DNA from 2 places in the Paeniglutamicibacter kerguelensis genome. Region 2 is predicted to be linked to the other one. Evidence: riboswitches for the same ligand, from Rfam matches in the RefSeq annotation. Region 2 holds a riboswitch; the other holds the start of a gene.
What was found. Region 2 has a riboswitch for cyclic di-AMP ahead of JOF47_RS06785 (M23 family metallopeptidase). Riboswitches for the same ligand answer to the same signal wherever they lie in the genome.
Positions count from the first base shown of each region.

Region 1: another riboswitch for cyclic di-AMP. It lies ahead of JOF47_RS00395 (C40 family peptidase); the one in region 2 lies ahead of JOF47_RS06785 (M23 family metallopeptidase).

Region 1 covers NZ_JAGIOF010000001.1:86,791-101,954, reverse strand. The annotation lists gene JOF47_RS00460 (hypothetical protein) at 1-114, shown strand, start outside; tRNA gene JOF47_RS00455 (tRNA-Arg) at 214-290, shown strand; gene JOF47_RS00450 (ROK family transcriptional regulator) at 886-2,112, opposite strand; gene JOF47_RS00445 (NUDIX hydrolase) at 2,318-2,719, shown strand; gene JOF47_RS00440 (ABC transporter ATP-binding protein) at 2,745-4,601, opposite strand; gene JOF47_RS00435 (FdhF/YdeP family oxidoreductase) at 4,732-7,053, opposite strand; gene fdhD (formate dehydrogenase accessory sulfurtransferase FdhD) at 7,167-7,997, opposite strand; gene JOF47_RS00425 (molybdopterin molybdotransferase MoeA) at 8,058-9,263, opposite strand; gene JOF47_RS00420 (DUF6457 domain-containing protein) at 9,267-9,545, opposite strand; gene mobA (molybdenum cofactor guanylyltransferase) at 9,561-10,229, opposite strand; gene JOF47_RS00410 (HNH endonuclease) at 10,226-10,723, opposite strand; gene JOF47_RS00405 (F510_1955 family glycosylhydrolase) at 10,961-11,887, opposite strand; gene JOF47_RS00400 (DUF305 domain-containing protein) at 11,912-12,493, opposite strand; gene JOF47_RS00395 (C40 family peptidase) at 13,090-13,920, opposite strand; cyclic di-AMP (ydaO/yuaA leader) riboswitch at 13,927-14,086, opposite strand; gene JOF47_RS00390 (M23 family metallopeptidase) at 14,214-15,146, opposite strand.
Region 2 covers NZ_JAGIOF010000001.1:1,508,698-1,523,861, reverse strand. The annotation lists gene JOF47_RS06865 (GNAT family N-acetyltransferase) at 271-867, shown strand; gene JOF47_RS06860 (GNAT family N-acetyltransferase) at 1,012-1,470, shown strand; gene JOF47_RS06855 (carboxymuconolactone decarboxylase family protein) at 1,877-2,314, opposite strand; gene JOF47_RS06850 (GNAT family N-acetyltransferase) at 2,590-3,159, opposite strand; gene JOF47_RS06845 (GNAT family N-acetyltransferase) at 3,586-4,344, opposite strand; gene JOF47_RS06840 (TetR/AcrR family transcriptional regulator) at 4,434-5,060, shown strand; gene JOF47_RS06835 (putative antibiotic biosynthesis monooxygenase) at 5,804-6,148, opposite strand; gene JOF47_RS06830 (SgcJ/EcaC family oxidoreductase) at 6,349-6,804, opposite strand; gene JOF47_RS06825 (TetR/AcrR family transcriptional regulator) at 6,863-7,453, opposite strand; gene JOF47_RS06820 (SRPBCC family protein) at 7,711-8,172, shown strand; gene JOF47_RS06815 (SDR family NAD(P)-dependent oxidoreductase) at 8,355-9,869, shown strand; gene JOF47_RS06810 (YeiH family protein) at 9,863-10,906, shown strand; gene JOF47_RS06805 (AMP-binding enzyme) at 11,034-11,435, opposite strand; gene JOF47_RS06800 (aldo/keto reductase) at 11,332-11,595, shown strand; gene JOF47_RS06795 (Clp protease N-terminal domain-containing protein) at 11,997-12,467, opposite strand; gene JOF47_RS06790 (helix-turn-helix domain-containing protein) at 12,460-12,681, opposite strand; cyclic di-AMP (ydaO/yuaA leader) riboswitch at 13,526-13,700, shown strand; gene JOF47_RS06785 (M23 family metallopeptidase) at 13,704-14,762, shown strand; gene JOF47_RS06780 (hypothetical protein) at 14,863-15,164, opposite strand, start outside.

The DNA.
Region 1 (15,164 bases), 1.4 Mb from region 2:
ATACGCTGGATCCTACTCTTCGCCACCGTTGCGATCCTGGTCGGGGTGTTGGTGGCTTCGTTCATTCGCACATTCCGCGAGAAGTGGGAAGCCTCGAAGCAGGGGTTGCTCTAACTTTCGGTTGGCGGCACTCCGTGCGACGTGCGGGGTGCCGCTTCCAAAATTTTTGTCGAAAAACCGCTACGATTAGTAGGGCTCGTTTCGACGAAGCAAGCCTCTGTAGCTCAGTTGGATAGAGCGACCCTCTCCTAAAGGGTAGGCCGTCGGTTCAATTCCGGCCAGGGGCACCAAAACGGTATGACCTGCACTCGTGCAGGTCATACCGCGTTTAAGGCTCTGCCGAAGAATCCGGCCGCCATTGATGTTGGCCGCGGAGCGCGTGCAGCGCACCGGACGTGTCCGCATCCAACCGCAGGTGCCCATGGATGGGCACCAGCCGGGTTTGGAAATGGAGTGTTTAAAAATGCCGCCCCTGCGAATCCGGGCGTCGTTTCCAGCTGCCTGCGCTTGCTGCACGGAAGGTCTGCCACGTGCCTGCGGCGGCGGAGTCCCGCCGCCTCGGGGCAGCCGAGATCGGCCGAAATGGCCGTTAAGAAAAAGGTGCCGTCGACCGGTGAAATGTGGGATAACTCCCATTACATCCCACATCACCGGTCGACGGCGTCGGAGTGGCTCCCCAGCAGCCGACCTGCCGTTCCCCCACACATCAAAATTGCGGACAATCGAGACTTTCACGCAAACAACGGTGGGCAGTTCGGTTGCTACCAACTCCTACCGGACATCTAAATCCATTTGAAAAGGTTTGTCAACCGGGTCACCTAATTCACGCGAAAGGGCCGTCCGTGTGCGTAACCGAACGACCCTTCAACGTATTTTTACGACCTTTTAGCGCAGCAGGAGTGCAGCGGCCTTCGGAGACAAGGCTGCGTCCATTACGGCACAGGCCCCGCCGATTGCCCCGGCTTCCGGCCCAAGCGTCGAGGAACGAACCTCAATGCCGTGCACGTTCTTGGAGGTGAACCGCTCATTGATGATCTCGCGGACACCGTCAAGGCAATAGTCCCCGACCTCGGACCACAGGGGTCCGCCAAAGATGACCTGGGAAACGTCAAGTGCGTTGCAGAGCTGTCCGGCGACCTGCCCGACCTTGCCCATGCATTCACGCATGAGTGACGCGGCATTTTCGTTACCCTCATCGGCCATCTTCACGATCTGGCTCATGCCTTCGGCGCGTTCTTCGGGGTTTCCGTCATCCGGAACGGTCAACGTCAAACCGACTGCCCGGGCCTTCTGCGCCACATGGTTGAACGCCAGCGAGGCGTGCAGGCAATCGTTGCGGCCGCAGGTGCAAGGCTGGGCGACAACGCCGGTGGAGTAGTGGCCGATCTCGCCGGCGTTGTTGCTGACGCCGCGGTGGATTTCCCCGTTGAGAACCATGCCCGCGCCGATGCCGGCACCGACATACATGAGGATGAAATTGTCCCGCGCCGCGTCGTTGCCCTTCCACAATTCCGCGATGGATGCGGCAATCGTGTCTTTTTCGAGGATGACGTCCAGGTTCAGCATGCGTCGCAGCGGTTCGACGACCTCCACGTCTTTCCAACCGTCTAGCAACGGCGGATCGATCATGAGACCGCGTTCGCGGTCCAGCGGACCCGGTGCCGCCACGCCGACACCGACGATATTGGCGCGCGGCATTCCGGATTCGATGATGATCTCTTCCACGGTCTTGGCCATGGTTTCAACGGTCTTCTCGGGCACCTCGACCGGTGGGATGTCCAGCCGGCGGGAATGCAATACTTCGCCACGCAGGTTCAGCATGACGACGGAGATAACACCGGGATCCAGGTGGATTCCGATGGCAACCATGCGGTTGGCTTCCAGCTCCAAGACGGTTCGGGGCTTGCCCGGACCGGAAACGATGGTGCGGTCCTCGCGGACCAAGCCTTCATCGAGCAATCGGCGTACGACATTTGAGATGGTCTGTGGAGAAAGTCCCGTGGAACCGGCAAGCTCAACACGGCTTACCCCGTCGACGGCGCGACGAATCGACTCAAAAATTACCGCCTGATTAAAATCCCCGAGTCGACCTAAGTTGGTGCCCCGCTGCATCAATTCTCCATTTGTAGATCCATAAATGATCCCCCGTTGGCCGTACCCTTGTCCGGATTGTCCCAGTATCCGGTCGGCACACGATGAGTCATTGTGCCGAGCGCAGTACCGCTATTCGTTACACGCCAATAGCCGAGCCCACAATCCGCCCACAGAGCACGTTATCATCCTCGCATGTGGATTTGGCTGTTGTTAAGCTCAAGGTGTGCCAAAGATTCTTACCATCGCCGCCATGCGGCTTCTTGACCCCGCGGGACGCATCCTCTTGGTGCGAAAACGCGAGACCACCATGTTCATGCAGCCGGGCGGAAAGCTCGAACCCGACGAAAGTCCAGAGGCCGCGGTGCTGCGGGAAGTGCGGGAGGAAATCGGCCTGGTTTTTGCCCCGGAACAGGTGGAATTCCTGGGACGCTGGGACGGTCCTGCGGCAAACGAGGCCGATACCGAGATCCACGCCTACCTATACGGGGCAACGACAACGGATGCACCGTGCATCCAGGCCGAGATCGAGCAGATGATGTGGCTAAGCCCCGCGGTTGCCATGGAGCGCGACGATATCGCGCCGTTGCTGCGCGACCACGTCCTTCCTTCGTTGCTGGGCGGCTAACCCCGCCCCGGGCCGGAGGCCCTGTTTACTGGGCAAACTGGGTTTCGTGCAGCTCGGCATAGCGACCTCCGGCCGCCAGGAGCTCGGTGTGGGTCCCGCGCTCAACGATCCGGCCGCCTTCAACCACCAGGATCTGGTCGGCCGAGCGAATGGTCGAGAGCCGGTGCGCGATGACCAGGGCAGTGCGGTTTTCCAGTGCCTCGGCGAGGGCCGCCTGGACGGCCGCCTCGTTGGACGAATCCAGCGCGGCCGTCGCCTCGTCGAGGATGACGACCTGCGGTGCCGCAAGAAGCAGTCGCGCGATGGTCATGCGTTGGCGTTCGCCGCCGGACAGCCTGTAGCCGCGCTCCCCTACCACCGTGTCCAGCCCGTCGGGCAACGCCTCGATGGTCGGCTGCAGCCGGGCCCGGGTCAGCGCCTGCCAAATCTCCTCGTCGCTGGCCCCGGGCTTCGCCAGGCGCAGGTTCGCGCCGATGGTCTCGTGGAAAAGGTGCCCGTCCTGGGTCACCATCGACACGGTGGACCGCAGCGAATCCAGTTTCAGTTCGCGGATGTCGACCCCGGCCAGTTCGACCGCACCGGAATCGACGTCGTAGAGCCGCGCAAGCAGCGAGGCGATGGTCGACTTGCCCGCACCCGAGGAGCCCACCAACGCGACGGTGGAACCCGCGGGGATCTCGAAGTCGATGCCGTGCAGCACCGTTTCCCCGCCCCGGGTGTCGAGCACCGCAACGTCTTCCAGCGAGGCCAGCGAAACCTTCTCGGCGCTCGGGTAGGCGAAGGACACGGCCTTGAACTTCACGTCCACCGGCCCCGGGTCCAGGACGACGGCGGTCGGCGAATCGGTGATCAGGGGCTTGAGGTCCAGGATCTCAAAAACCCTGTCGAAGCTCACCAGGGCGCTGGTGATTTCCACCCGGGCGTTGGCCAGCGCGGTCAGCGGCGAATACAGCTGGACCAGCAACATGCCCAGGACCACCACATCGCCGGCGGCGAGCTGGCCGCGGATCGCATACACGCCGCCCAGGCCGTAGACGAGCGCCAGTGCAAGGGCCGCCACCAGGGTGAGCATCGTGACGAAGAAGAACTGGCGCATCGTCATCTTCACGCCGATGTCCCGGACCCGTCCGGCGCGCATGGCAAACTGCCCGGATTCATCGGCGGGACGGCCGAAGAGCTTGATCAGGGTGGCGCCGGGGGCGGAGAACCGTTCGGTCATCTGCGTGGCCATGGAGGCGTTGAGGTCCGCCGATTCCCTGCGCAGCAGGGCCAAGGTGCGGCCGAACCGGCGCGCCGGGAACAGGAAGATCGGCAGCAGCACCAGGGCCGCGAGCGTGACCTGCCACGAGGTGGAGAACATGACGCCGGCCGTCAGCACCAGGGCAACGACGTTCGAGACAAGCCCGGACAGGGTGCCGGCGAAGGCCGCCTGGGCCCCGATGACGTCGTTGTTCAGCCTGCTCACCAGCGCGCCGGTGCGGGTCCTGGTGAAGAAGGCAACCGGCATCTTCTGCACGTGGTCAAAGACGGCGGTGCGCAGGTCGAAGATGATGCCTTCGCCGAGCCTTGAGGAAAACCAGCGCACGATCAGCGAAAAGATCGCGCTGAAGACGGCGACCACGGCGATCATCCCGGCAAGCCCGAGCACCGTCGCGGCATCGCTCTGGGCGACGATCGCGTCGACGACCCGGCCGGCCAGGACCGGGGTCACGACGGTCAGGACCGCCGCGCATACCGAGAAGAAGACGAACACCAACAGCTGCTTCTTGTAGACCCCGGCGAAAGCCAGGACCCGTCGCGGCGTGGTCGGCGCATACGCCTTGCCCTTTTCCTGGCCCGACATCCGCCACAGCGAATTCCAGGCAACACTTTCCATGCTCATGAGGGTTCCGCCAAATCTAGGGTGTGGCCCTGATGCGTGCCACGAGATTTCCTGCACCAAACAACCGGGCCGCGAACGGTCCGAGGTGCAGACCCACTATACCGGCGGGCGCGGCGCGGCGGGCTCGGCGCTAGCTGTCCAGCGTGGGGCCCGGCTGCAGGGAGTGCGGCACAAAACGCACGGTCATGGCCTTGAACCCGGGCGTGTTGGATTCACGGGCCACCAGGTCGCGGTGCACCAGTGCGTTGGCCTCCGGGAAGTACGCGGCGGCGCACCCCTTGGCCGTCGGGTAGGAAACCAGGCGGAACCTGTTGGCGCGGCGTTCGGTGCCGCGGAACGTCGAAATGACGTCGACCAGCGCCTTGTCCTCAAGGCCCAGTTCCACCAGGTCCTCCGGGTTGATCAGGATGACGCGGCGCCCGTCCTTGATGCCGCGGTAGCGGTCGTCCAGCCCGTAGAACGTGGTGTTGTACTGGTCGTGGCTGCGCATCGTCTGCAGGATCAGGTGCCCCTCCGGCGCGTGCAGCGCCTCGAACGGCGAGACCGTGAACCTGCCCTTGCCGATGTCCGTGGCGAAGGAGCGGGTGTCGCGCGGCGGGTTGGGCAGCACAAATCCGTTGCGGCCGCGCACCCGGCGGTTGAAGTCCTCGAAGCCCGGCAGCACCCGGGAGATGTGGTCGCGGATGACGTCGTAGTCCTCGGCCATCCCCTTCCAGGGGACCACGTGGTCCTCGCCCAGGATGGCGGTGGCCATGCGCGCGACGATGACCGGCTCGGCGAGCAGGTGCTCAGAGACCGGCTTCAGCCGGCCCTGGGTCGAGTGGATGACCGACATCGAGTCCTCCACCGAGAGGAACTGCGGCCCGCCGGAGTGCTTGTCGTCCCGGTCGGTGCGGCCCAGGGTGGGCAGGATGATGGAGGTCTGCCCGTGCACCACGTGGGAGCGGTTGGGCTTGGTGGAGATGTGGACGGTGAGCTTGGCGCGCTGCATGCCGGCCTCCAGCGCCTCGGTCTCCGCGTTGGCCAGGGCGAAGTTGCCGCCCATCGACACGAACACGTCGACCTCGTCCTTCTCGAAGGCGTCGAGCGCCTCGGTGGAGTCGTAGCCGTGGGCGCGCGGGGAGTCGATCTTGAATTCCGCGTCGAGGGCCGCCAGCAGCTTCTCCCCCGGCTTCTCCCAGATGCCCATGGTCCGATCGCCCTGGACGTTCGAGTGTCCGCGCACCGGGCAGGCGCCGGCGCCCGGCTTGCCGAAGTTGCCCTGCATCAGCAGCAGGTTGATGATTTCCTTCAGCGTCGGCACCGAGTGCGGCTGCTGGGTCAGGCCCAGCGCCCAGCAGAAGATCGTCGCCTTGGATTCGATCAGCAGCCCGGCGATCGCCGTGATGTCCGTGCGGGTCAGCCCGGTGGCCTCCTCGGTGGCCTCCCAGTCGAGTTCGGCGCGGGCCGCCTTGTAGGCATCGAAGCCGTCGGTGGCCGAATCGACGAACGCCCGGTCCACCACGGTGCCGGGGTTCTTCTCCTCCGCGGCCAGCAGCAGGTGCCCGAACGCCTGGAAGAGCGCCAGGTCCCCGCCGACCTTGATCTGCAGGAAGTGGCTGCTCACGTCGGTGGACTTGCCGAGCATGCCGCCGACGCTCTGCGGGTCCTTGAAGCCGAAGAACCCGGCCTCCGGCAGCGGGTTCACCGCGACGATGCGGGCCCCGCGCTTGCGGGCCTCGGAGAGCGCCGAAAGCATGCGCGGGTGGTTGGTGCCCGGGTTCTGGCCGACGACAAAGATCAGCTCGGCGTGTTCGAAGTCCTCGAGGGAGACGGTGCCCTTGCCGATGCCGATCGTGGGGTTCAGCGCCGATCCGGAGGATTCGTGGCACATGTTGGAGCAGTCCGGAAGGTTGTTGGTGCCCAGTGAGCGTGCCAGCAGCTGGTACATGAACGCCGTTTCGTTGGCGGTCCGGCCCGAGGTGTAGAAGACGCACTTGTCCGGGGTGGTGGCGTTGACGTGTTCGCCGATGGTGCGGAAGGCCTCGGCCCAGGTGATCGGCGTGTAGTGGGTCTCGCCGGCACGGATGGCCATGGGCTCGGTGATGCGGCCCTGGGAACCAAGCCAGTACTCGGTCTTCTCGCGCAGCACGCCGATGGGGTGTTTGGCCCACCAGGCGGGGGTGACGGTGCGCGCGGTCGCTTCCTCCGCAATCGCCTTGGCCCCGTTTTCGCAGAACTCCGCGGGCTTGCGGGCGCCGGTGATGGACTCGGGCCAGGCGCAACCGGGGCAGTCGAAGCCGCCGCGCTGGTTGATGCGCAGCATCGAACGAATCGTGCGAGTCACGCCGGCCTCGGCGAAGCCACGCTCAAGGGACACCTTGACCGCTTCGACCCCGGCGGCACTGCGCTTCGGCTTGCCGACCAGCAGGTCGTCTTCGTTGATGTCTTGCGTTGGGGCCGGGCGATTCATCTTGTTCCTCCACGTCACTGTGCGGTGTTGTTGCGTTGCTCGCCACCGGGGGCGTGCTGGCACTGGCGTTGCGGCGCCCCGGGGCGGTCCGGGCCGTTGAACCGGTGAACCGACTAGGCGCCTAGTACGCGTTGAGCATGAGTGTATAGGTTCACGCTGCTGGTGCGGGAAAACGCCGCGAGGGTGAGCCCCGATTGTTGCGCCAGCTCAACGGCCAGCGACGACGGCGCGCTGACCGCGGAGAGCACCGGGATCCCCGCCATCGCGGCCTTCTGGACCAACTCGAAGGACGCCCTGCCGGAGACCTGCAAGACGGTCTCGCCCAGCGGAAGCATGCCCTCGCGCAGGGCCGCACCAATGACTTTGTCCACCGCGTTGTGCCTGCCCACGTCCTCACGCAGAACCAGCAATTCGCCGTCCGCGCTGAAAAGGCCCGCCGCATGCACACCGCCGGTGGCGCTGAAAAGCTCCTGTGCCTGACGCAGGGTGTCTGGCATGCCCAGCAGCGTTTCGAGTTCCACCGACCCCGTTTCCGGATCCAGGGAGAAGCTGGATTTCTTGCGCACCTCGTCGATCGAGTTGGTCCCGCAGATCCCGCAGGCGGAGCTTGTCACCACGTGGCGGGCCGCCGACAGGTCCGGGGCCTGGGCGCCGAAGCCCAGCTGCACCTCGATGACGTTGAAGGTCTGGTTGCCCTCCTCGTCGGTGCCGGCGCAGTAGCGCATGGCCACCAGGTGCTCGGCGCGGGAAATGATGCCCTCGGCGAGCAGGAATCCGGCGACCATGTCGAAGTCGTCGCCCGGGGTGCGCATGGAGGTGGTGAACGGGGTGGATCCGAAGCGGATTTCCAGGGGTTCCTCGACGGCGAGTTTTTCCTCGCGGGCGCTCCGCGCGCCGTCAAGGGTGGCGCGGACGACGCGCCTGCGCACTATTTTGCGTCCCATTCTCACGTTCCTTTTTCTTGCTTCCGGCTGTCGCCGGCCAAAGCGGTGGGGGTTCCCCTGCTACCACGGTAGCCGAAGGTAGCCGACTGGGGTTCCGGCCCGTGCTCCGGCCGGTGGGATGACCAGGATCGCCTCGGCCCCGGAGAGCCCGCGCAGCATTGCCGAGCCGACGTGCTCGGCCGGAGCCAGGGCGTCGGGGACGAGCGGGTCGCCGGAGCGCACCCAACGGGCCGGGATGAGCCGGTGCCGGCCCGGAAGCGGTGCGAAGTCTGCGGTGCCGAGCGCCCTGCCGGGTTCCTCCGGTTCCGTGCCGCAGGCGCCGCGCAGCAGCGGGTCCACCAGTGTCGCGACCGCCATCAGCGCCGCCAGCGGGTTGCCCGGCAGCGCCACGAGGATGCGTCCGTCGGGCAGCGCCGCGAGCATCGAGGGGTGCCCCGGACGCATGGCAATGGAGGAAATGATTTCCTTGCCGCCAAGTTCGGCGGCGGCGCTGCGCACGAAGTCGCGGTCGGAGAATCCGGTGCCGCCCGTGGTGATCACGATGTCGGCGGCCAGGGCCTGCACGTCGGTGAGCGCGGCAAGGCTCTGGGCCTGGGAATCGCCGATGCGCGCCGCGCTCGCGGCGCGCCCGCCCAGCGCCGCGATGATCTGCGGCAGGACCGGGGAGAAGCCGTCGCGCACCTGCCCTGGGGCCGGGGTCCCGGAGGTGGTGACCTCGTCCCCGGTGTAGACCAGGTGGACCCTGGGACGGGCGGCAACCAGGAGTTCGTCGTACCCCGCCACCGCCGCGGTGGCCACGACCCCGGCACACAGCACAGTGCCCGCGGCCTGCAGCACGTCGTTCGGGGTGGCCTCGGTGCCGGCCGGGCGGATGTCCGCTCCCGGGGACACAGTCCGGTCGGAGGTGAGCAGCCCGTCGCGCTCGATGGTGTGCTCCAGGCGGATGATGGACTCGGCACCTTCGGGGATCAATGACCCGGTCACCACCGACACCGCTTCGCCCGGGGCCAGAGAGACCCCCGCGGACTCGGCGGGGTTGGGGGCAACCGCGTTGAGCAGCCGCCAGGGCCCCTGCCCGGACACGGCGAATCCGTCCATGGCGGAGGTTGCACAGTGCGGTATGGGGTAGCGGGCCACAAGGTCCCGGGCCAGCACGCGCCCACCGGCCTGGTGCAAGGGAACGAGTTCCGGGGTCAGCCGCAGAGCCCGCCCCAACCGGTGCGCGTCCTGCCGCGCCTGTTCCCAGCCGTGGTCGTGGTCGTGCATGCTCTAGTCGTCGTTGCCGGCGGGGACGCGGGCCTTCAAGACCGCACGGGCCAAGGCATCGGCGGAATCCATGGCGAGCTGCTCGCTTGCCCGTCCCCTGCCCACGGCGAGGCCAGCCGCGTAGCCGGCCAGGTAGGTGGTCAGCGGGGCCGCGGGGCGTACGATGCCGTGGGCCGCAACCCCGGCCAGGGAAAGCACCTGGTCTATGTCGACCTGCGTGTCGGGGAGTTCAAAGGCGGCCAGTAGTTCCCTGACCCAGTCGTCGAGTTCCGCAGCAGGCATTTCGTGTTCTCCTCGTCAGTGGCCGTTTGCCACCGTTATCCCATGACGCCCGGCGTCCCCCGGGGTGTCGACGTCGCTGAAATCCACCTCTGGCAGCTTCAACCGTTCCATCTGCACTGTAGCAAGCAGACGCATCATCGACGCATTCTCCAGGCTGCCGTGGGGTTCGGCCGCCTGCTGGATTGCCGCCTTCAGCGCCTCGGTGGTGATGGCGCAGGCGAGCGTCTGCAGGACCCCGCCGGCGTCCTGTGGGACCCACGCCTCGATTCCTGGGGCCCTGCGGCGCGCCAGCTCGAGCAGCGCCTTCACCACGGGTGCCGGTTCCAGCAGGTCGGCGGCCAACACCACTGTGATTTCCGCGGCGCCGCTTGGCCACTCGGCGCTTTCGTCATCGGGGCCGTCGTCAAGCGCCGCACGGCCCGCGGCCACGGCAGCGGCCGGACCGGCATAGTTGGGGTATTCCCGGGTGATGACCACGCGCTGGCTGTCGGGGGCGTTCTCCATGTACCGGGTCACGGCGTCCGCCAGTGCGTGTGCGCCGACCACTGCAATGCCTTCGGCGTCTTTCACTGCGTTGAGCGCGTGCTCAAGCAGGGTTTCTCCATGGTGTTCCAGCAGAGGCTTGCTCACCCCGCCCAGCCGTGAGCCACGGCCGCCTGCCACGATGATGGCATCAAATTTCATGCTGCGCTCCGAAGGAATGGGCTCCAGGCTTCCGCGGGGCGGTCCAGTTCGGTGATGAACCAGTGGGTGCCGCGTGGAGTGCCGGGTGCAAAACGTAGTTTCCATCCCAACTGTGCCAGCGTCCTGTCGCCTTTGGCGCTATTGCAGCCGTGACATGCCGCCACGAGGTTTTCCCAACTGTCGGCCCCTCCCCTGCTACGCGGAATGATGTGGTCCACCGTGCTGGCGCTGCGGCCGCAGTAGGCACACCGGTGGGCGTCCCTGCGCAGGACTCCGCGGCGTGAGACCTGGAGGTTGCGGCGGTGCGGCATGCGGACGTAGCGGTTCAGCAGGATCACCGTGGGCCGGGGCATGATCTGGTTGGGGCCGACCACCGGGTGCTCTTCATCGGCAGCGAGCACCGTGGCCTTGTCCGTGAAGACAAGCAAAAGTGCCCGGCGAAATGTGACTACCGCCAGCGGTTCAAATCCTGCATTCAGCACTAGGGTTCGCATCGGCGCATCCTTAGATCCCGACCCTGCGCAACAGAGGGACCCGTCCGGAACGGAATCCCTCACGTGACGCGCATGGCTCTGAGCATTGACTCTGGGGCTAGCCTAGGACAAGTGCCGGTGAATCCGCGCGGGTTTAAGTGAAATTGGTTCGAATTCCCTCCGAAGTTTGCGTGTCCACAAATCCGGAAATGGTGTTGCGAAACCCCTAAAAACAGGGTTTCACAACACCATTCGCGTTTACTTGGGCGAAGCGAAGCGCAATTCGAAGCTGGCGGCGCCGTCGGCCGAATGTTCAACGCCCAGCGAGCTCGACACCCAGATCCGGGATCCGTCCGGGCTCATGGCCACCGCGCTGACGGTTCCCTGCAGCACTGCGCCCTGCTTCCAGCTCACGCCGCCGTCTTGGCTGGTCCAGGCGACCCCGTCCGGGGTTACGCCGACGGCCTTGGTGCCGGCCACTGCCAGGTATTGCAGCAGCGGGGTGTTCGCTGCGGGCTCGGTGAATGTCGCGCCGTCGTCCGCAGAGCGCCAGACCCCATGTTCGGTGGCCGCAAGCACGAGGCTTCCGCGTGGATCCGCGGCCAGTGTCGCGGGGAGGATCCTTGAGTCGAGGCCCTTCCACTGGATGCCGTCGGAGGTGGAACGCAACGTCGTGTCGAACCCGATGATGGCGTTTTTGCTTGCCGTCAGGGCGTGGAAGTCAGAAACCCCCGAGCGCGAGAGGCTCTCCCAGGTTTTTCCCTTGTCGGTGGAGCGCATCAGGCCCACGGGGTTTTCCAGGGCGACGCCGGGACCGGGGTGGCCCGAGGCATAGAAACCGCCTTTCCCGAGGGTGAAGCCCATCCAGTCGACGACGGGGCCGATGCGTTGGGCCGGGTTCACCGAGACGTTGTAGAGGCCGTCGTGCGTGGCAAGCAGCACCTGCCCCTTGCCCGGGGCGGCGATGGCATGAACGTGCGCGGTCGGGTATCCAAGGACAGTTTCCGGAGCCTGCGCCGCAGACCTTGCACTTGGTTCCTGCGGCGCGGCGGTTGCCGACGCACCGCCTGCTGCGGCCGGGGTGTCCGTGATTGGCAAGGTCTCACCGGGGCCCTGGGCACAGCTGGCAAGGCCCAAGATGCCGGCCAGCGCCATGGACATGAAGAGTGCCGGCTTCGTTGTCATGATTTTCATCTGTCGGTTCGTCCGCTACTTCTTGAGCATGTCTCGCATGTGGGCGATTTCGGCGTTTTGGTCGGCAATGATTTTCCGGCCCAGTTCCAGCACCCTTGGATCCTTGCCGTTTTTCAGTGCGTCTTTGGCCATTTTCGTGGCTCCGAGGTGGTGCCCGATCATTTGGTTCAGGAAGAGTTCTTCGGCCGCACGGCCTTGGGCGTTGGTCAATGCCTGCAGGTCTTCTTCACCGAGCATGCTTTCCATTGCCATGGGGTGGCCCATTTCCCGGGGTTCACCCCATCCTTCCAGCCATGATTCCATGAGTTTGATTTCCGGGGCCTGTGCGTTCTTGATGTCGGTGACAAGTTTCACCGTTTCCGTATGCAGGTTGTTCTTTTTCAGCATGGTCTCGCTCATGAGAACGGCTTGTTCGTGGTGCGGGATCATCATCTGGGCGAACGTGGTGTCGGCGCCGTTGTGCTCATGGCCGGCCGCGTGCTGGCTGGTCGTGGTGTTTCCGCCGGGGACCGGGGCCGGTGCAGAGCAACCGGCCAGGATTAGGGCGCCCGCCACAAGGGGAGCCGAAAGCATCAGGGTTGTCGTGTTCTTTTTCAACGTCTTTTCCTTGCGTGAGATGTGTTTGTGTTCCGGTTTTGCTCCGGAAGGCTCATCTACGGCAAATACTCAGTTGTTGTGGTGACGGTGACTGGAATACGTCGTCGCTGAAGGTGACCAGGCGCGGACGATATGGTGTCGGCCCCGCACGGGGTGCAGTTCCCCCGCTCCCAGGCAAGCCGAGCTTGCGGGCAAACGCCACGAGACCGAGAACGCAGGCGACGAGCAGTGCGCATTCGCCCGGTCCCAGCCCATGCTCTCCGCCGGGTACGGCGGCCGGCAGCTGTTGATCGCTGTGTTTGTGTGCGGAGGCCGAAAAGGAAGCCACGGTAACGCTGGCGGTCCGGGTTTCCCCGTGGCGCATTGGATCGAAGGCGGCCCCGGCGACTACATGCATGGAGAGCAGGCCCAGGAAGAAAGCACAGAGTACCAAAACCCGCATTGCGGGCGGCAACGCCCGGCGAATGACTGGTCTGGACGGCTTCTTCACACGATCCACAGTATACCCTCTGGGGGTATCATTCAATTTTGTCCGGGCAACGCAAAAGCCCCGCTGCATCCTTGTGGATTCAGCGGGGCTTTTGAAAGAATGCTGCTTACTTGGCCAGGGTGTAGTAGCCGTAAAGCGGGTTGCGGCTCACGTCGTGAACGATCGTGTCGACGGTCGGGTTCTGTGCGCCAACCATCTTTCCGCCGCCGAGGTAGATACCTACGTGGCCGCCACCGTTCTGGAAGACCAGATCGCCGGCTTTCGGGCTGCTGGTGCGCACGAACTGGCCGGAGGCGCGGATCGCGGAGGTGCCGCGGGCGATGTCGATGCCGTGCTTGGCGTATACGTACTTCACGAAGCCGGAGCAGTCCCAGCCCGATGGGGTGTTGCCGCCCCAGACGTAGGGAACGCCGGTGTACTGGGCTGCCGTTGCAGCAATGCCGGAGAGGCTTGAGGTCTTGATCGAGGCGCTCTTGGGAGCCACTGCGGTGCTCACGGCCCCGCCGCGGTTGGAGCGGGTCGTCGGCGCAAAGGCGTCAGCCGAGGCGCGGTTTGCCGTTGCGCGGGTCACCGGAGCCGCGTTGTTGTCGCGAGTCGTAACCGTGTTGGCCACTGCCACGACGACCGGAGCCGGCTTGGAAGTGAATGCCGCACGCTCGATGTCCAGGTCCTTGACCTTGGATGCGGAGACCGAAACGGCCTTGACCGCTACACGCTCTGCCGAGAGACCTTCGACGGGGGTAGAGGATACATCGCGGGTTGCCGCGCCCTGACCCGGGACACCCAGGGTCAGAACCAGGCCGGATGCTGCTGCGATTACTGCTGCTTGACGACCGACCGACCCAGCGTTCGAGGCAACTGCCTTCGAGATGGATTCAAGTGGGTTCGTCCGAACCGGAGTCGCGCGGTGGCGACCAAGTGCTTGACGTGTAGTCACGTTGTTATTGCCTCTCCTGATGCCTACGAGGTGAGCTGTCGGGTTCGAGTGGGAGTCACTCGGCAATCCGGCACCTTGCGGTTCCGGGTTGCTTAACCCCAAGGCTTCCTAAGTTCAGAAGCCAAAAATTGGGTCCCCCGCCACTGCCATGCGTTTTTTGAACGGACACCATGCGGCGGCAGTGCTCGGCACTCCTCATGGCGGTAGTCGGGCTTGAGCGCCGACTACATTTCTACAATATATGAAACAAGTGTGAATGTCACATTCTGGTCACGGAATGGTGACATTGTTCGTTATAACCAACCCGCTGGGTTGACCCACTTGCCGTTAACGATGACCTCGAGGTGCAGGTGGCAGCCCGTGGAATTGCCGGTCGTGCCTACGAGCGAAACAACATCGCCCCGCTCGACCTTCTGGCCCACGGTGACCTTGCGGGCCGAGTTGTGGTTGTAACTGGTGTGCAAGCCGTTGCCGTGGTCGATCTCCACGCGCTGGCCCGAGTGGCCCGCCCATTCGGACTGCACGACAGTGCCTGCCGCAACAGCCTTCACGGGAGTGCCGCACGTGGCGCCGAAATCAAGTCCGTTGTGGCTCATGTAGCCGGGGCCCGTCGGGTTCTTGCGGTGCCCGAAGCCGGAAGTCAGTCGGACGGTATCCAGCGGTTTGGCCAAGGCCCCGCTGGTCTGGATCTTCGAGACGTCGCCGCCGGCGGCGGTCATCACGGTGGCCAGCTTGTCTTCCTTGGTGAACTTGCTCGTCACCGAGGCACGCTCGATCTTGACGTCCTCAGAGGCAGGGGCCTGAACGTCCACGACGACCGACTGTGCCACGCGGGCTTCGCCCGAGGGGAGCTCGTCGGCTTCCTGCGACGGGCTAGCCGCGGCCAGCGCCAGTCCGGAAACGGCTGCAACTGCGGCGATCTTGTGCGTGAAGCCAAGGCGCGAGCGGTTGGGACGCGGTGCGAACCGCAGTACGTTGTTGAGTTCTTCGGACTCGACCTGGGCGTAGAGCTCTGGCGCCAAGGGAGTCGACTCTTCGACGCGCTCGGTGGCGGCAATGGCCGCGGCGTCGGGGGCTGCGCCGTAGCGCAGGCTGGCTTCAAATCGACGGCCGACGTAGCTTGCCGGAGTCGCCTCGGAAAGCTCGGGAACCACCTGCAGGGAGCGTCGACCGCTGCGGCGGGATGGTGCTTCGTCGGTCAATTCGGAGTCGACAATACGTTCCAATGTGCCTTCGGCAGGCGA
Region 2 (15,164 bases):
CCACTGTCCCACTGCCTATCGGTGCGGCCTGGCACGCGAGCGGCTTCCGCTTGGAGGCTAAGTGCCGCCTGCTCGTGCTCGAAAAGTACTGCGCCTCCCACCACACCGAAAGGACCGCAAGCCGGTCTGGCGCTTCGCCCAACTTGAGTGCGTCCCGCGTGTAAGCGGCAGCAGAATGCGCAACCGTTCATCTGAAACATCGGAGATCGAAGGATCCATATTTCAACAAGCGATCATTCTCAGCTATCCGAGGAAGGTTAGGCTCGAGTCATGAGTGTCGAACGGAATGTGGAGATCGTCGGCGGGGTGCCCGAAGGCGGTATCCCGGAGGTAGCGGGCCTGTACTGGTCCGCATTCGGGAGGAAGCTGCGACCCGCGCTCGGCAGCAAGGAGCACGGGGTGCCGTTCCTGGCGAGCCAGCTGAATTCCGATCGCTTCTTCTGCGCGGTCGCCGACGGCAGGGTCATCGGCGTCGTCGGTTATGCGCTCGACGGCCGCTCCGCCGTCGGCTTTTCCTACCGGGACCTGCGCGCGTGGTACTCCTCGGCAAGTGCGCCCTGGCGCGCGGTGCTGATCGCGGTACTCGGTCGCCGCTCGCGGCCGGAAGAACTGCTGCTCGACGGACTCTCTGTCGCGCCGTCGATGCGAGGAGCGGGTGTCGGCCGTATGCTTCTCGAGCGCGCGATCGAGTTCGCCCATGATCGGGAGCTGTCTGAGGTGCGGCTGAGCGTCGTAGATTCGAACCCGCGTGCCAGGGCCCTCTACGAGAGACTGGGGTTCGTCGAAGCCGAAACGGTCTCGATCGCACCATTCGGCGCTCTCTACGGGTTCAGACGCTCGACCGACATGATCTACTCTCTGGGCTAAACGACGAGACCACGGTCGAACTCGATGCTCGCAGGGGCCTCTGGAGCTCCACCTCCGGACCAAAGGACGGTGCTCGGTCCAGCTGCGCCCGAATCCATCGACTTACGAATTGACAGGCCCCGACAGCTGCACAAGCATCGATTCATGACCAAAAATACAAGTGAACTCACTATTCGACCAACAAATGGTCCCTCGGAATACCCGGAGCTTGTTGAGATCTGGCGCAGTGCGGTGCGGGCTACGCACGACTTCCTCGAGAAAACCGACTTCGAACGAATCGAGATCTCCCTCGCTCCCTCCTACTTTCCCGCCGTGACCCTCATTGTCGCCGAGCGCGACGGAAGACCGCTCGGATTTGCCGGCATCGCCGGGGGCAACCTCGAGATGTTGTTCGTATTGAACGAGGTACGGGGCAGTGGCCTAGGGTCGGCACTGCTCGCAGAGGCAATCGCCAATCACGGCGTGACCATGGTCGACGTGAACGAGCAGAACGCTGGCGCGCACGGCTTCTACCTCAGCCGCGGCTTCCGCGAGATCGGGCGGAGCCCGCTCGACAGTGACGGTCGCCCCTACCCGATCCTCCATCTGCAGCTCCTCGCGTAGCGCTGCTGGACCGGGGAACCGTCACCGTGGCCTGCGGGCTTTCCGGAGGATTCCGGCGCGTAGTAGGACATGGCCTCGCACCCCTATGCATCTCCACCAAAGAAGTCGATATGCCCCCCACTCCAACAAGTACGACCAAGCCGCTCTCTCCACCCAAGTTAATCGCGGCAAAGTTATTTTTCTACGCCACCGAGGCTTCCTGCTGAGGAACTCTCAACTGGGTTCGATACCGCCGCGTTTAACGGAGCCGTTGGGTCCATCGAACGGGTTTTGCCGTGTCATCGTCGTGATCGTCGTGATCTTCGCCAGCGACTAATTCGCTGTAGCCATCGGGAGCCAGCATTTCCGGATACCTTGCCCCACTGGTGGGGAGAACCAAAATTCATGCTCTTGGCGCCGATCATCCTTAAGGTGCGACTCGATACTCGCTGAGGACCGCTACGCGATTCCACGTGTTCATAACGAGCGCAATCCAGGTCACCGCTGAGACCTGTTCCTCCGTGAGAGCGTCGCTGTCCCATTGCCTATCCGTGCGGCCTGGCAGGCGAGTGGCTTCCTCTGCGAGGCCCAGTGCGGCCTGCTCGGTGCTCGAAAAGTATTGCGATTCCCACCACACGGGAAGGACCGCAAGCCTGTCTGCCGTTTCGCCAAATTTGAGTGCGTCCCGTGTATGCAGGCGGCAGCAGAATGCGCAACCGTTCATCTGAGACACTCGGATTTTGACAAGTTCGATGAGCCTTGGGCCGAGGCCTGCAGCCAGTGCAGCCTCTTCGGCGGCTTTGCTGAGTTCCGCCACCTTTTTGTATACGTCGGGGTGCTTTTTGCTGATGTTGACACGTGCCATGTGTGCTTTCCGTTTCCAGGTGAAAGATTTTCCGCCATGTACCAACATGGCTATAGTTTCGAGAACGCCCAGTACGTTTCGGTGAGGCCTAAGTGTGGCCGCTGCACACCCGGCCAATCCTGATATCCCTCTGGCATTTCCATACATCATCGGGTTCTGCCTTTTGGCGCGCACCAAATGATTGAGGCTGCCTGATGAGGTCCTCTTCATACGCTGCAAGTTCGTTCTCTGCGGATACGCTGCCCGAGGTTGATACCGAACCTCAAGTAAAGGGGCTACTGAGACTGCGTGGCTCGGTTCATCGAATACACGATGGGCCCCTCGGGGACCGTGGTCGTGGCGGCGGTGGTGAACCCTAGACGTTGGTAAAGGCACACGTTTCGCGCGTCCGACGTTTCGAGAGCGACGGCGCCTCCTTGCCGGTCTATTATTGCCAGACCCGCTGCCACAACGGCTGTCCCGAGGCCAGCTCCTTGAAGGGAAGGATTGACGCCGACCGTTTCAAGCGTCCACGAACCCGCTGGAACCTGAGGCAGAGACAATCCAATGAGTGCCGCGAGGCGTGGTCCGTGCAACGCTCCTACCCGTTGTTGCGTGTGTTCGTTGGGGGCCGGGGCATCTGGGGGAAGGAACGCGGCGACTGCGCGAATTTGTTCATCCACGACTACGATGCCGTGGTTGAGGGCGTGGTTGAGATAGAGTCGCTGGACTTCTTCAAGGCGTTCAGCATATCCGTCTGCCGGAATCGCCCATCGTGTCCATGGGTACGTGTCAAATGCTGCGGCGAGGACCAACGCTGCGGCATCAAGGTCTGAAGAAGTGGCAAGGCGGACGGCATGGATCATGCGGTATTTCTCCTGAGGTGTTGACGTGAGTACCACTGAGTGGCCACAATGTCAGATTGTGAGAGTGGTTCTTGTGATCAGAATTTGCCACGTCAAGGCTTGCACGAAGTCATCCAACTGTGTCTCGGTTGAGAGGCGTTGGCGGAACGCATCCCATTCCTGGCCTCTACGTTGCGCCTTCGGAGTCACAGGAAAGTCGAACTTCCCGCAATTACTTGTACGGTGCAGGCGCGTGAAGGCTGTGGATCGTCGATAAACCAGACGACATGGTCAATGACCACTATGAGATCTTCACGGTCCGGTCGGCATCCATTGTCGCCGTGCGGCTGCCCTTGAGCGTTGGGGCGAAAAGCGTGGTCGCCACGCCCACCTTGACTAGAGCACTCAGTCACCATGGCGACCCGGAGGCGTTGGTAACCGTCCCGGTCAGGAGGCTTCCGAACCACCAGTTTCAATCTCGGGGGTCACGATCTGCCATTGGCCGAAGAGGGTGAGGCCCGATGCACCGGCGAGGATATTCGAGGCAACGTTGTCCAGCTGGCATCGGTACTGCGGTTCGTACCCCTGGTTGAGCGCGTGCCTGCACATGGCCCGCACCAAACGGCGGGCGTGGCCCCGGCCACGTGCCTCGGCAAGTGTTAGAACACCGATGTCGGCAAGTTTGCTGTCTTGCTGCCAGGGATACATGCTGCCGGCGCTGAGGATACGACCATTTGCGTCGATCACACCGAATACGGCCCAGTCATCGAGTTCCACTTGTGCATCGTCGAGATCTTGTTCCGAGACGCCTGCCTGAAACTCCGCAAATTGTGCTGCATCGTGCTCGCTCAATTGGCGGATGTCAGATGGCGTGGGTTCAGAGAACAACGGTTCACGGGAGTCTTCAGACAAGTAGTAGATGTTGTCGGCGCCATGAAGGATGATGCCTTCTTCAACAAAGCGCGCAAGGAGTGCATTCGCATCCAGTTTCCCGGTTGACGCCAACACTTCCGAGAATTGAGCGGCAACTTCGGGGCGCATCGCAACGGCCGTCCGACCATCGCCTGCAGTTTTAAGCACGGTGATCCGCTCGGATTCATCCAGGGTCTCGTTGAGAATGATGCTCAGATGAGTGCTGTGATGCACACGTTTTCCGTCGAATGGTCCTTGCCAGAAATCCCTCACTAGCGGGTGGAAATGTTGCATAATTTTCTCCTTTTGTCAGTGACTGCCAAGTTAGACATTGGCTGTCACCCTTGACAGCATATGTCACTAAACGTTGATAGACTGTTGCGATGTCGAAAAGCACCCTCAGAGAAGTCTCGCGACAGGCCATGCGCCAGCGAATTGGCGAGATAGCGGAGGATTTATTCGTTTCGCGCGGTTATGACGCCACCACCGTGGAGGACATCGCTCGTGAGGCTGGAATTTCGGAACGAACGTTTTTTCGGTACTTTGCATCCAAGGCTGAGGTTCTCTTTCTAAGATTCGAAGTCGACACTCATGGTCTCGCTGAGGCCATCGAGGCGCGTCCCCCAGACGAAGCGCCCTGGTTGACTCTGCGGCATGCCCTTGAGAGCGCACTGGAGAACCTCGATCAAGAATCAGTTGCGAAACGTGCGGCACTCTTTCGGAAGATCACCGAGACCGCGCCCCAGATCTTGGCCCAGTACTTCGCCCGAGTTCACGCCTCCCAGCAGGAACTGTGCGAAGTCCTTTGGACGCGATGGAAGGTCGAGCACCAGGTGGATGCCGACACTCGAGTTATTTTCCGCGCGCTGGTGAGTTCTGTGTTCGCTGTGCTCAACGAAGTTGAACTTGCTACGCAGGAGCGCCCCCTTGCAGAACGTAGACGCATGTTTCGAGAGGCCCTTGATGCTGTTCGTCCGGCCCGCGAAGATCTAGCTGGCAAACCAAATTGATGGCGGGCCGGGCGACATGGTCAATGAATATCGTGAGATCTTTGGGTGAGGTCAGCATCCGTTGTCGCCGTGCGGCTCCCCTTGAGCGATGCGGCGAAAAGCGTGGCTGCGGCCCCACTATGACTAGAGCGCTCAGTCCCCATCGCGGCTCGGATGCGTTGGTACCGTCACGATGATCGGGCTAGTGGTGAGGAGCCCGCCCCGCATCAGCCAGCTGACGATCGTAACGCCCGCGTCTTCGGTGACCCCCGGGATCCTCGCAGCGGCGCTGGCTGGGCTTGGGACCAGAGTCGCAGAACCGTATCCGGCCAGCGCGATTCCCGCGAGCACGATGGCGAGGTTGTCCGCTCAAGGTTCCCTATCCGGGGTAGTGCTCCACGTCGCCGGGGCCCGAGTCTACAGTCAATCTCTGGGGCTTCGAGATGCGACACCTAGCTCTGCAAACAGTGCGACATTCAGCGTTGAAACCCGCAACTACGCCGAAGAGCAACCGGCCTCGGGGATTCTCGATTCAATTCATTCTCGAAATACATCGTTCGTGAGAGTTCCGCGAGGTGAGCGGCCGTTGGAATACGGGGCCGTTCAGTGGCGAAGCCGAACCGGTACCTCCGACCGCTTGGGATGGCGGATACGGAAAAAGGAAACAAACCAGGCGAGCTCGGCCCTACCATGTATCGCTTGCCCGGATCCACACAGCGACCGCTGAAAGCCGGGCCCAGATTGCGGATCCGCCCCTGATCCGGCTACGAACCGGGTGCGCTCCGTCGAAGTTTGCGGACCGCACGCTGGTCCTCACGGCGCAGCTTTCGATCATGAGCAGCGCGGCTCAATCGGCCGTGCAGGAGCAATAGCCTCGGTACGACCACGTAGACCGCCATCGGGACGACAACCAGCGTGAGGACGAGTGCGCGCAGGACGGGGTGCCACTCCTGGGCAAACGAGCCCATGGCCGTCATCCCGATTGCGACCATGGGGAAGATCGCGCACCACGTGAGGATGGCTCGGGTGTGTACCGATGCAACGCCGGGACTCCGGTGATGGTTCGTGTCGGTTTCGTCGGCGGCAAGTGCCTTGCCCTCGTGCTTCATGTTTTCTCCTGGTATTCGTTTTGCGGAACCCCGACGCGGGGATCGGTTCTCCGTTCGGGTCTCACCGTGGTGGGAAGACCTCGCGGTGGGGGCTTGAGCCATGGCCGGAGCGCGGCGAGGCGTCTTTCGCTACCGTCGCCGGCCCACCTTCATCGATAGCGTGCTCGATGACCGCCAGCTCTCATTGATGAATGTCCCCCTCAAGAGGGGCGCGCGTAGGTTGCCGGGGTGAGGGATCCATCGCCGGCGACGTAGGTCTGGGCACCGGGGACACGGTCGGTGTTCTGGGCACTGACGGCAAGCCAATGTTCTTCGGCGCTGCGACTGAGGGTAAAGCTCAGAACCCCCGAACGGTCCCCCACAGGATCTCCGGATGGACCAATCTGTCCGGAGAGGCTCCACGCTGCATGCACGACGGCAACGTCGGGTCCCAGCTCACGGACGGCGACCTTGTCCAGGGTCATGACGGTCCGCGGGAATATCCGGCGGAAGCCGTAGGCGTGGTTGTGCTTGATCTGGGAACGCGTCTTCCACCAGAGGCCCACCACGTTGACGAAATCGGCGTCCTCCGCGAAGAGACTCGCCAGGGCATCCGCGTCGGCGGCATTCCAGGCCGCGGCGAAGCCAGTGGCGACTTGCGCCGGTGACTCGATCATGAGCGGGCTCCTTTGTAGTCGTGTGCTCAATGGCGGTGCACTTGCGAGCGAAACAGGATCAGTTTGCGGCAACCTCAAGCGGGGCCATGAGATAAGCCAGGGACCGTTCCAGCCGTGTGCGATCCATGCCTGCACGTACGGTCAGCTGGAAGCCGGAGAGTGCCGTGACCAAGGCGCTGGCCGCCACCCGGGCATCGACGTCCGTAGGGACGGACCCCGCGCCTTGTCCGGCGCGGAGGTGCTCGGTAAAGGCATCCTCCAGTCTTCGGTGGTCTTCGGCAACTCGGTTGGACACGACACCGTCCGACAGAGCCAATTCGGCGGCCTGGTTGGTACTCATACACCCAAAGCGCTGGCACGCTTCCAACCCCACCCCGATGACTTCCTCGAAGAACGCCCTGATTCCCTGCGGGGCCGAATGCGCGTTCAGGACCTTGGTGAGATGCTCGAGCTGGCGATCCCTGTAGAGGTCGAAGGCAGCAACAAATAGCTGGTGCTTGTCCCCGAACGCGGCGTAGAGGCTGCTTTTGCTCAGCCCGGTGACTGCCAGGAGTTTGGCAAGGGAAGTCGCCTCATAGCCGTGCTCCCAGAACGCCCCCATGGCGTTCTCGAGAACTGCGTCCCGGTCGAACTCCGGTTTGCGTGCCATGTGCGCTGCTCCTCGTTGTTGTGGACCGGTCGGTCTTGGACAATCCACCGTACCAATTGCAGGCAGGATCGCCCGTTTTTGGGTAGGCGATACCCCGCAAGCAGCGCGCACGGAACCATTCCGCGCGGCTCGTTCCGACGCCTTTTCGTGACGCCCGCAGAAGAGTCTCGAATTCCGGAACGATCGGTCCAAAAGACCACCATAGCACTATCAGGACCGACTGGTCCATAATGGTTCGAGAAGTCTAGGGTGGAGCCATGATCTACGTTTCCCATGTACTGCCAGTGAACGACAACGACAGCATTCCCCTCACCAGGGCCCAGCTTTGGGACGGCCTTGTCATGAAGGCCAACAATGCGCTTCCCTTCGTGGCTGCCATGAGCGAGTGCACCGTCACCGACCGCATCAGCGACACGGTGTTCGATCGCGACATTGTGGTCAACGGCCAGGCGTCCACCGAAAGAATCACCCTGCAGGAACCAAAACGAGTTGTCTTTACGCGCATTGCGGGCAGCGTCCTTGGCACGATCGCCAATGAGATCGAGGGCGACGACAACGACCTCAGGCTCCGCTTCAGCTTCGCGCTCGTCATCCCGGACGTAGAGCCGGGGTCTGCAGAGGAGGATGCCTACGCAGAGGGCATGAAGTCCGAGTATCTCAAGGCGGTTGAATCGACAATCGCCACGGTGAGGCAGATGACTGGCACGCCGACCGCCTAGCGCTGATCGAGTTCGTCCTTCCCGGAATGGATCGATTGTGGGGGCCGGGCTTCCCGACCCCCACAATCGCAAACCATGCGCCGGAAGTTCCGGGGTCCCGGTGCTGGAGGGTGATCCGCATTCCGGCGGCCAACAACCGCATTCATGCGCCGTCTGCCCCTGCCGGTAGACTTGATGGCGACATGACTGAGAATTTTTCTGAGGCCGATCAGGCCGGTACCGACGAACTTTTTACCGCAGCCGAGCTTGAGGCAGCCATCAAGGTGCTGGGCCTGGTGCACCGCCTCGAACCCGAGGACGAGCGCCACGTGGCCGTGCGCCGCGCAACGGGCAAGATGTTCAAGGCCGCCAAGCGCCACCGCAAGAACGAGAAGCGATCGGCCATCAACGCGGCCGACCGCGCCGTCGTTGAACGTACCGCGACCGGTTCCCCGCAGCGCCTTGACGACGAGACGCTCGGCCTGGACCTGAGCACGCCCACCGACGAGCACACCGCCGGCGAGTACATCAAGCCGCGCGGCTGCTATATCTGCAAGCAGCGCTACACCACCGTGGATGCCTTCCACCACTACCTGTGCCCGGAGTGCGCAGCGGCCGGCCGCGAACGCCGCGACGCCCGCGCGGACCTGACCGGAAAGCGCGCGCTGCTCACCGGCGGACGCGCCAAGATCGGCATGCACATCGCCCTGCGCCTGCTGCGCGACGGGGCGCACACCACCATCACCACGCGCTTCCCGCGCGACGCTGCCCGCCGCTTTGCCGCGCTTGAGGACTCCGCCGACTGGATCCACCGCCTGCGCATCGTCGGCATCGACTTGCGCGACCCGTCCCAGGTCATCGCGCTGGCCGACCGCGTCGCGGCCGAGGGCCCGCTGGACATCCTGATCAACAACGCCGCACAGACCGTGCGTCGCACCTCGAACTCCTACCTGCACCTGATCGAATCCGAGTCGCAGCCGCTTCCGGCCGAGCTCGAGTTCGCGCACGGCGGCCCGGAAGTCTGGGGCGAGGCCAATCCCCCCTCGGAGCACCCCAAGGCCTTGGCCAGCGCCTTCCACCTGGAGGATTCGGCGCTGCTGGTCCCGACGCCCCACGCCAACTACGACGCGCAGGCGGTTGCCGACCTGGCCATGACGGCCGGCTCGGCGAGCCTGGAGCGCATCGCCGAGGGAACCGCGATCGACGCCGGCGGACTAGTCCCGGACGTCGTCACCGAGAACTCCTGGACGCAGATCCTGGGCGATGTCGACGCGCTGGAAATGCTCGAGGTGCAGCTGTGCAACGTCACCGCGCCGTTCCTGCTGGCCTCGCGCCTGCGCCCGGCGCTGGCCGCGTCCGATGCGCACCGCAAGTACATCGTGAACGTCTCCGCCATGGAGGGGCAGTTCTCCCGCCGCTACAAGGGCGCCGGGCACCCGCACACCAACATGGCCAAGGCCTCGCTGAACATGCTCACGCGCACCAGCGCCGAGGAAATGCTCAAGACCGACGGCATCCTCATGTCCGCAGTGGACACCGGGTGGATCACCGACGAGCGTCCGCACGATTCCAAGGTCCGCATGGTGGCCGAAGGCTGGCACGCGCCGCTTGACCTGATCGACGGCGCGGCGCGCGTCTACCAGCCGATCGTCGACGGCGAACGCGGCATCGACCTGTACGGCTGCTTCCTGAAGGACTACGAACCCTCGCCGTGGTAAAACGCCTCCGGGCCCTGCGCAACGTGGCGCTTCCCGGGACGCACAGGAAACTTGTCCCCGGGCTGCTGACCGCCGCGGGCCTGGTGACCGTCGCCTTCGCCGGGCACCTGCTGGTTCCGGGGGTTCCCGTGCTCACGCTCTGCGTGGTGCTCGGGGCCGTCGCCGGAAACTCGTTGCGCGCGGCGCCGAAGTTCCGTCTGGCACCGGGCATGGGCTGGGGCGGCAAGCACCTGATGCGCGCCGGGATCGTGCTGCTGGGGTTCCAGCTGGCCCTGGCCGACGTGCTGGACCTGGGCTGGAAGGGCGTGGGCCTGATCGCCCTGGTGGTGGCCGGGTCCTTCGGCGGGACCTACTTGGTGGCCCGGGCGCTGAAGCTGCCCGGGGACCAGCCGGTGCTGCTGGCCAGCGGGTTTTCCATTTGCGGGGCCAGCGCCATCGGCGCGATGAGCCAGGCCCGCGGATCGGCCCGGGACGCACCCGTCCCGGTGGCCCTGGTGACCCTCTGCGGCACGCTGGCGATCGCCGTGTTGCCGCTGGCGAACACCTGGTTGAACCTCAACGAACTGGACTTCGGCCGCTGGGTCGGCGCCTCGGTGCACGATGTCGGCCAGGTCGTCGCCACCGCCCAGGGCGCAGGATTCACGGCGCTTGCCGCGGCCGTGGTCGTCAAGTTGGTGCGCGTGCTGATGCTCGCGCCGATCTCGGTGCTCGGCTCGATTTCTGCCCGCCGCCGGCAGGCAGCCGCAACCGATGGCTCGATGCCCGGTGCGGGAGAACGCCCGCCGCTGGTTCCGATCTTTGTGCTTGGCTTCATGGCCTGCGTGCTGCTGCGGTCCACGGGCTGGATGCCGGATTCCGTCCTGCACGCCGCGAAAACCGGGCAGGAAATACTGTTGGGCGTGGCCCTTGTCGGACTCGGTTTCGCCATCGACCTGCGCCACCTCTTTTCCACCGCCGGCCGCGCCCTGGCCGCCGCGATCGGCTCGTGGGCCGTTGTCGCCGCGTTGGGTCTGGGCTTCGTCGCACTGATGGCCTGAGGGCGCCCTTGTTCCAACCTTGGCGCCGACTTCGGTGCCGGCGCACCGAGCCGAACCCTCCCCGGCCGCTACGGACCGCTGTCGGCCAGCGGCATCCTTGGAAGCCGCGGGCCGACGGCAGTACCGCTTAGGGCGATACCGTATGCCGTTCGTGGGCAAAACGGGCATACGCTGCCATCAGCACGGGGTTATCCACCGACCCGAGATCCGCAACCGTTTCCAGCTGCGCCCCCTGTAGAAGCCGCTTGACGGGAACCTCAAGCTTCTTTCCGGTGCGGGTATGCGGAATGCCGGGCATGAAGACGATCTCGTCGGGCAGGTATCGGACGGACAGGCTCTCGCGGATGGACCGGGTGATTGCGGCGTGGGCCTCCTCCGGCTTGATGCCTGCGGCTTCGTGCACGAACAACGGCATGTAGTAGTCCATGCCGAGTTCCGCACCGACAACCAGCGCCTCGGCGACTTCCGGCAGCGATTCAACCCCCGCACAAACTGCACTTGCATGGCTGCTGTCTCGCGGAAACGACATCGCTCCGATCCCTGGGACCCGCAGAGTCTCACGCGTCGAGGAAAACACTGCGGCGGATTCCCTCGAACTCACCACGGATCAGCTCACACGCTTGGATGCACTAGAACCGGCCTCCGGAGAACGCCACGATGAGAACGGCATAGCTGCGATCGATCGGTGACAGAAACCTGCCACCGAAGCACGCCCGTCGGCCGGACCAGCGGCCCATGCACCGAGGTGACTTGGGTGTCTCGAAAAACTAAGGTTTCCAAGGCGCCACAGCGTGGCTATCCCAGGCGAGGTGACGGAACCGGTTTCCTCGCTGCAGATTGTCTCGCAAACTACATCTCGCCAATCCGACACAGACCAGGGCGACCCATTTGCCGATCCCCATCGAGCCACTCCCCCGCCAAGAAACGGCAGCGACGGAGGCGAAGGCAACCGCCGGGCGGCGTTCCCTTCACATCGGTGGTTCTCGCCATCACGACTCCCGGCACGGGGCCGCTCAGGTGCACTGCGTGTTGTTCCCGACCAGCACCGACTTCAACAGGTGGATCGGCGGTTCACGCTGGGACTGGTTCCCTAGGCCGCGTCGGGGTTTGCCAGTGCCGAGCGAACGGCCGGCACGTCGATCTTGAGCTCCGCCAGGAGGACGGCGGCGGGATCCGGCGCGTGGAGGTCCAGGACAGCACCGAGGAGGTGTCGCGCTTCGAGGCTTCGAGAGTGCTCGCTCACCGCACGGCCCAGGGCATCCCGCATCAGGTCCTTGGCACCCGAGTTGAACGGCGTACGTTTCGTTCCGCTGATGGGCGCCCAGCCCGCTTGCCCGCCTCGCAGATCAACGCCGATGGCCCGGAGGGCGGTTGAGTCGAGGGCTTCGGAGGAGGCCCGGGCCGCCTCGAGACTTGCGCCCAGCATTCCGGCGATTCCCGGGTCGTGCAGGAGGCCAAGGAGCAGGTGGTCCGTCCCGATTCGGCGGTCGCCTCGGCCCTGCGCTTCCGCGACGGCGTGGACGACCGCCGTCCGTGCGTCCTGGGCAAATCTTTCAAACATCGCTCGCGCCGTTCTTTGCGTACTTCGCGTGGACCGACTGCCGGGATACGCCCAGTGCGTCTCCGATCTGCTCCCAGGACCAGCCGGCTTCCCGTGCCGCCTTGACGTGCGTGGCCTCGACGCGTTCGGCAAGTCGCCGCAGGGCGCCGACCGCGCGAAGTCCGGTGGCGGGATCCGCCTCGCGAAGCCGCCGGGTAAGATCTTCTTCCATCATGCCGTCAGTTTAGGCTGACACCTTCAGGGTGTCAACATAGACTGACAAAAGGCATCGCTCGTTCAACTTCCGGGAAAGCCGGCCACGGGGACGCCGTCGCGCATGCCGAACGGCTTGTGGGACACCCAAAGAAGATCGGACCGCTGAGACAATCTTCGGAGAAGTCCTGCCACGCCGAATTTCGACCCCCACGTCATAATAACGGACCCTGGAGCCCACAGGAGGGCCCTAACGGGTGCATCGCGCACGTGGACGTGAACTGCTACGTGAGGTGCGAGCGTGCCTGTGGCCCCACGCTGATGGGCCGGCCCGCGATGGCCCTGTCCATCAACAAGGGCTGCGCCCCGGCCACAGGATCCCGTTGAGGAAGAACACCCAACCCAGGAGGGCATTGTGGGTCTTTACCCAACGAACCTGCCGCATTACCCGCAACCGGTTGGGGGCGTGGTGAGTCACAGTGGGCGATCTTGGCCCGTCGACCAACTTGGGCAGGAGCATCCGCACCGCAACAGACTCCGGGCACCGTATTCTTAATCACGTTTAAGGTGCCGTCCCAGGGGGAACGCCCGGCCAAAACCATCCAGATGGAACCCGATCTGCTGGTGCGGCTCGATGAGGTCGGCATCCGCCCGGGGCCCTAGTCACCCTCGAAAGGGCCTGCGAATCCTTGGTCGTGAGGGTGCGTGGATCGAAGGGTGGCGGTGCTTCCGACCGAAGTCGGCGCCCGCGTGTTTGTCCGCCGCATGGATTGATAACGGAATTGTAACTTTTGCATACGCCCCCGTAGGGTTTTGCGTCAGGTTGCACTCACGCACCCCAGCCCCGATCCGGTTCGCACAACCCTACCGGCGGATCGCGGAGCAAGAATTCCCGGTAGGGGCGGAGGACCCAATCAACCGTTCCTGGTCTTGGACCATGGATCTTGGGGTGAAGCTGAGTCCGCCTTGGCGGGCTCGGCCGAGTTGATCTCATGACTCGAATCCGACAGCTAACTTCGCAGGCGATACATGAGAGGTAAACACTTGACCCAGCAGCACAATTCCGGGCGCCGCCGCGCGCCCGGACCCGTTGATGCTTTGCCTGCCAACGGTTCAGTAGAGCAGATCGTGGACACCGCACTGAGCAGCGAAAAAGCATCCCGACGTTCCGGTCGACGCGCACTGAGCACGGTCCCGGATTCCGTCAAGGCTCCGAGTGCCACGCAGTACACTGGCCGCCACTTTGTGGCAGACCTGCGCTATGGGGCGTCCCCGGCCACGGCATCCATCGCCGCCACCGAAATCCCTCCCGCACCAGTTGCACAGCCCGTGCCGCTGGCGATGCCTGCCGAAGTCGACGATCTGGACAACGTCCTGAAGTTCGCGCCCCGGACCCAGCGCCCTCGACTTGGGTTGGCGCACAAGCTCGCCGCCGTCGCCGCCGTGTCTGGCCTGGCATTCGCCGCCGCCGCCCCCACGCAGGAAGCGGAGGAAGTTGTCCCGGAGCCCCAGCGCGTCGCCCAGACCGCTGTCGCAGATGTCAGGGCCCCGGCCAACGACAAGATCACGATCGATCGCGCCTCGGTGACCAGCAAGTACATTAAGGAAAAGAAGGCGGCAACTGTCACGACCGCTGCCGGCGGAAAAGTCACCAAGAAAGCCAAGCCGGCAACCGCCACGACCGCTGCCGGAGGAAAAGCCACCAGTCTCGCCGCAGGCGGAGCCCTGGCACAGCCGGTTGACAACATACGGTTGACGTCGCGCTTCGGCCACCGCAAGAACCCGACCGGACCCGGCTTCATGAATCACAACGGCCTGGACTACGCCGTTCCCATGGGAACGCCCATCAAGGCCAGCGCCGCCGGCACCGTGGTGCAGTCCGAATGGGCCGGGCACTCCGGCTACCGCGTCAAGATCGATCACGGCAACGGGCTGGAAACCAGCTACAACCACAACTCGGCCCTCAAGGTGTCCGTGGGGCAAAAGGTCAAGCGCGGCGCAGTCGTCTCGCTTGCCGGCAGCACGGGCAACTCCACGGGGCCGCATCTGCACCTCGAGGTCATCGTCAACGGCAAGTGGGTTAACCCCGAGGGCTGGCTATAACGACTGTCCTCATTCCGTATTTAACTGTCAGATTTTTGGTGACCGGGTGTCGCGGCGGGGATCCTCTACGGCTACAGGACCAACCGTCTAGACCTCGGGGTCAGCCGCGCCAGCGCTCCAGATCTTTTTTCTGCTGCTCCAGCTCGGGCTCATCCCCGAAGAAATCGATGAGGATGTCCAATGCCTCCAACGCCCGAACGCGCCCGGTTTCATCGATCTGCCCCGTAAGGCGAAGCAGGGTGAAGGCGGCTGCAGCGACGAAAGTAGCGTCCTCGTACCATTCCTCCGCCGTTGGGGATTCTCCCCATCCACCGGTTGCGGGGGCCTCGACGATTTCCAAAACATCCGCAACCGTGGAACCACTGGTCAGCTCGGCGCGTTTTTCGGCCGCATCGTGGAGGG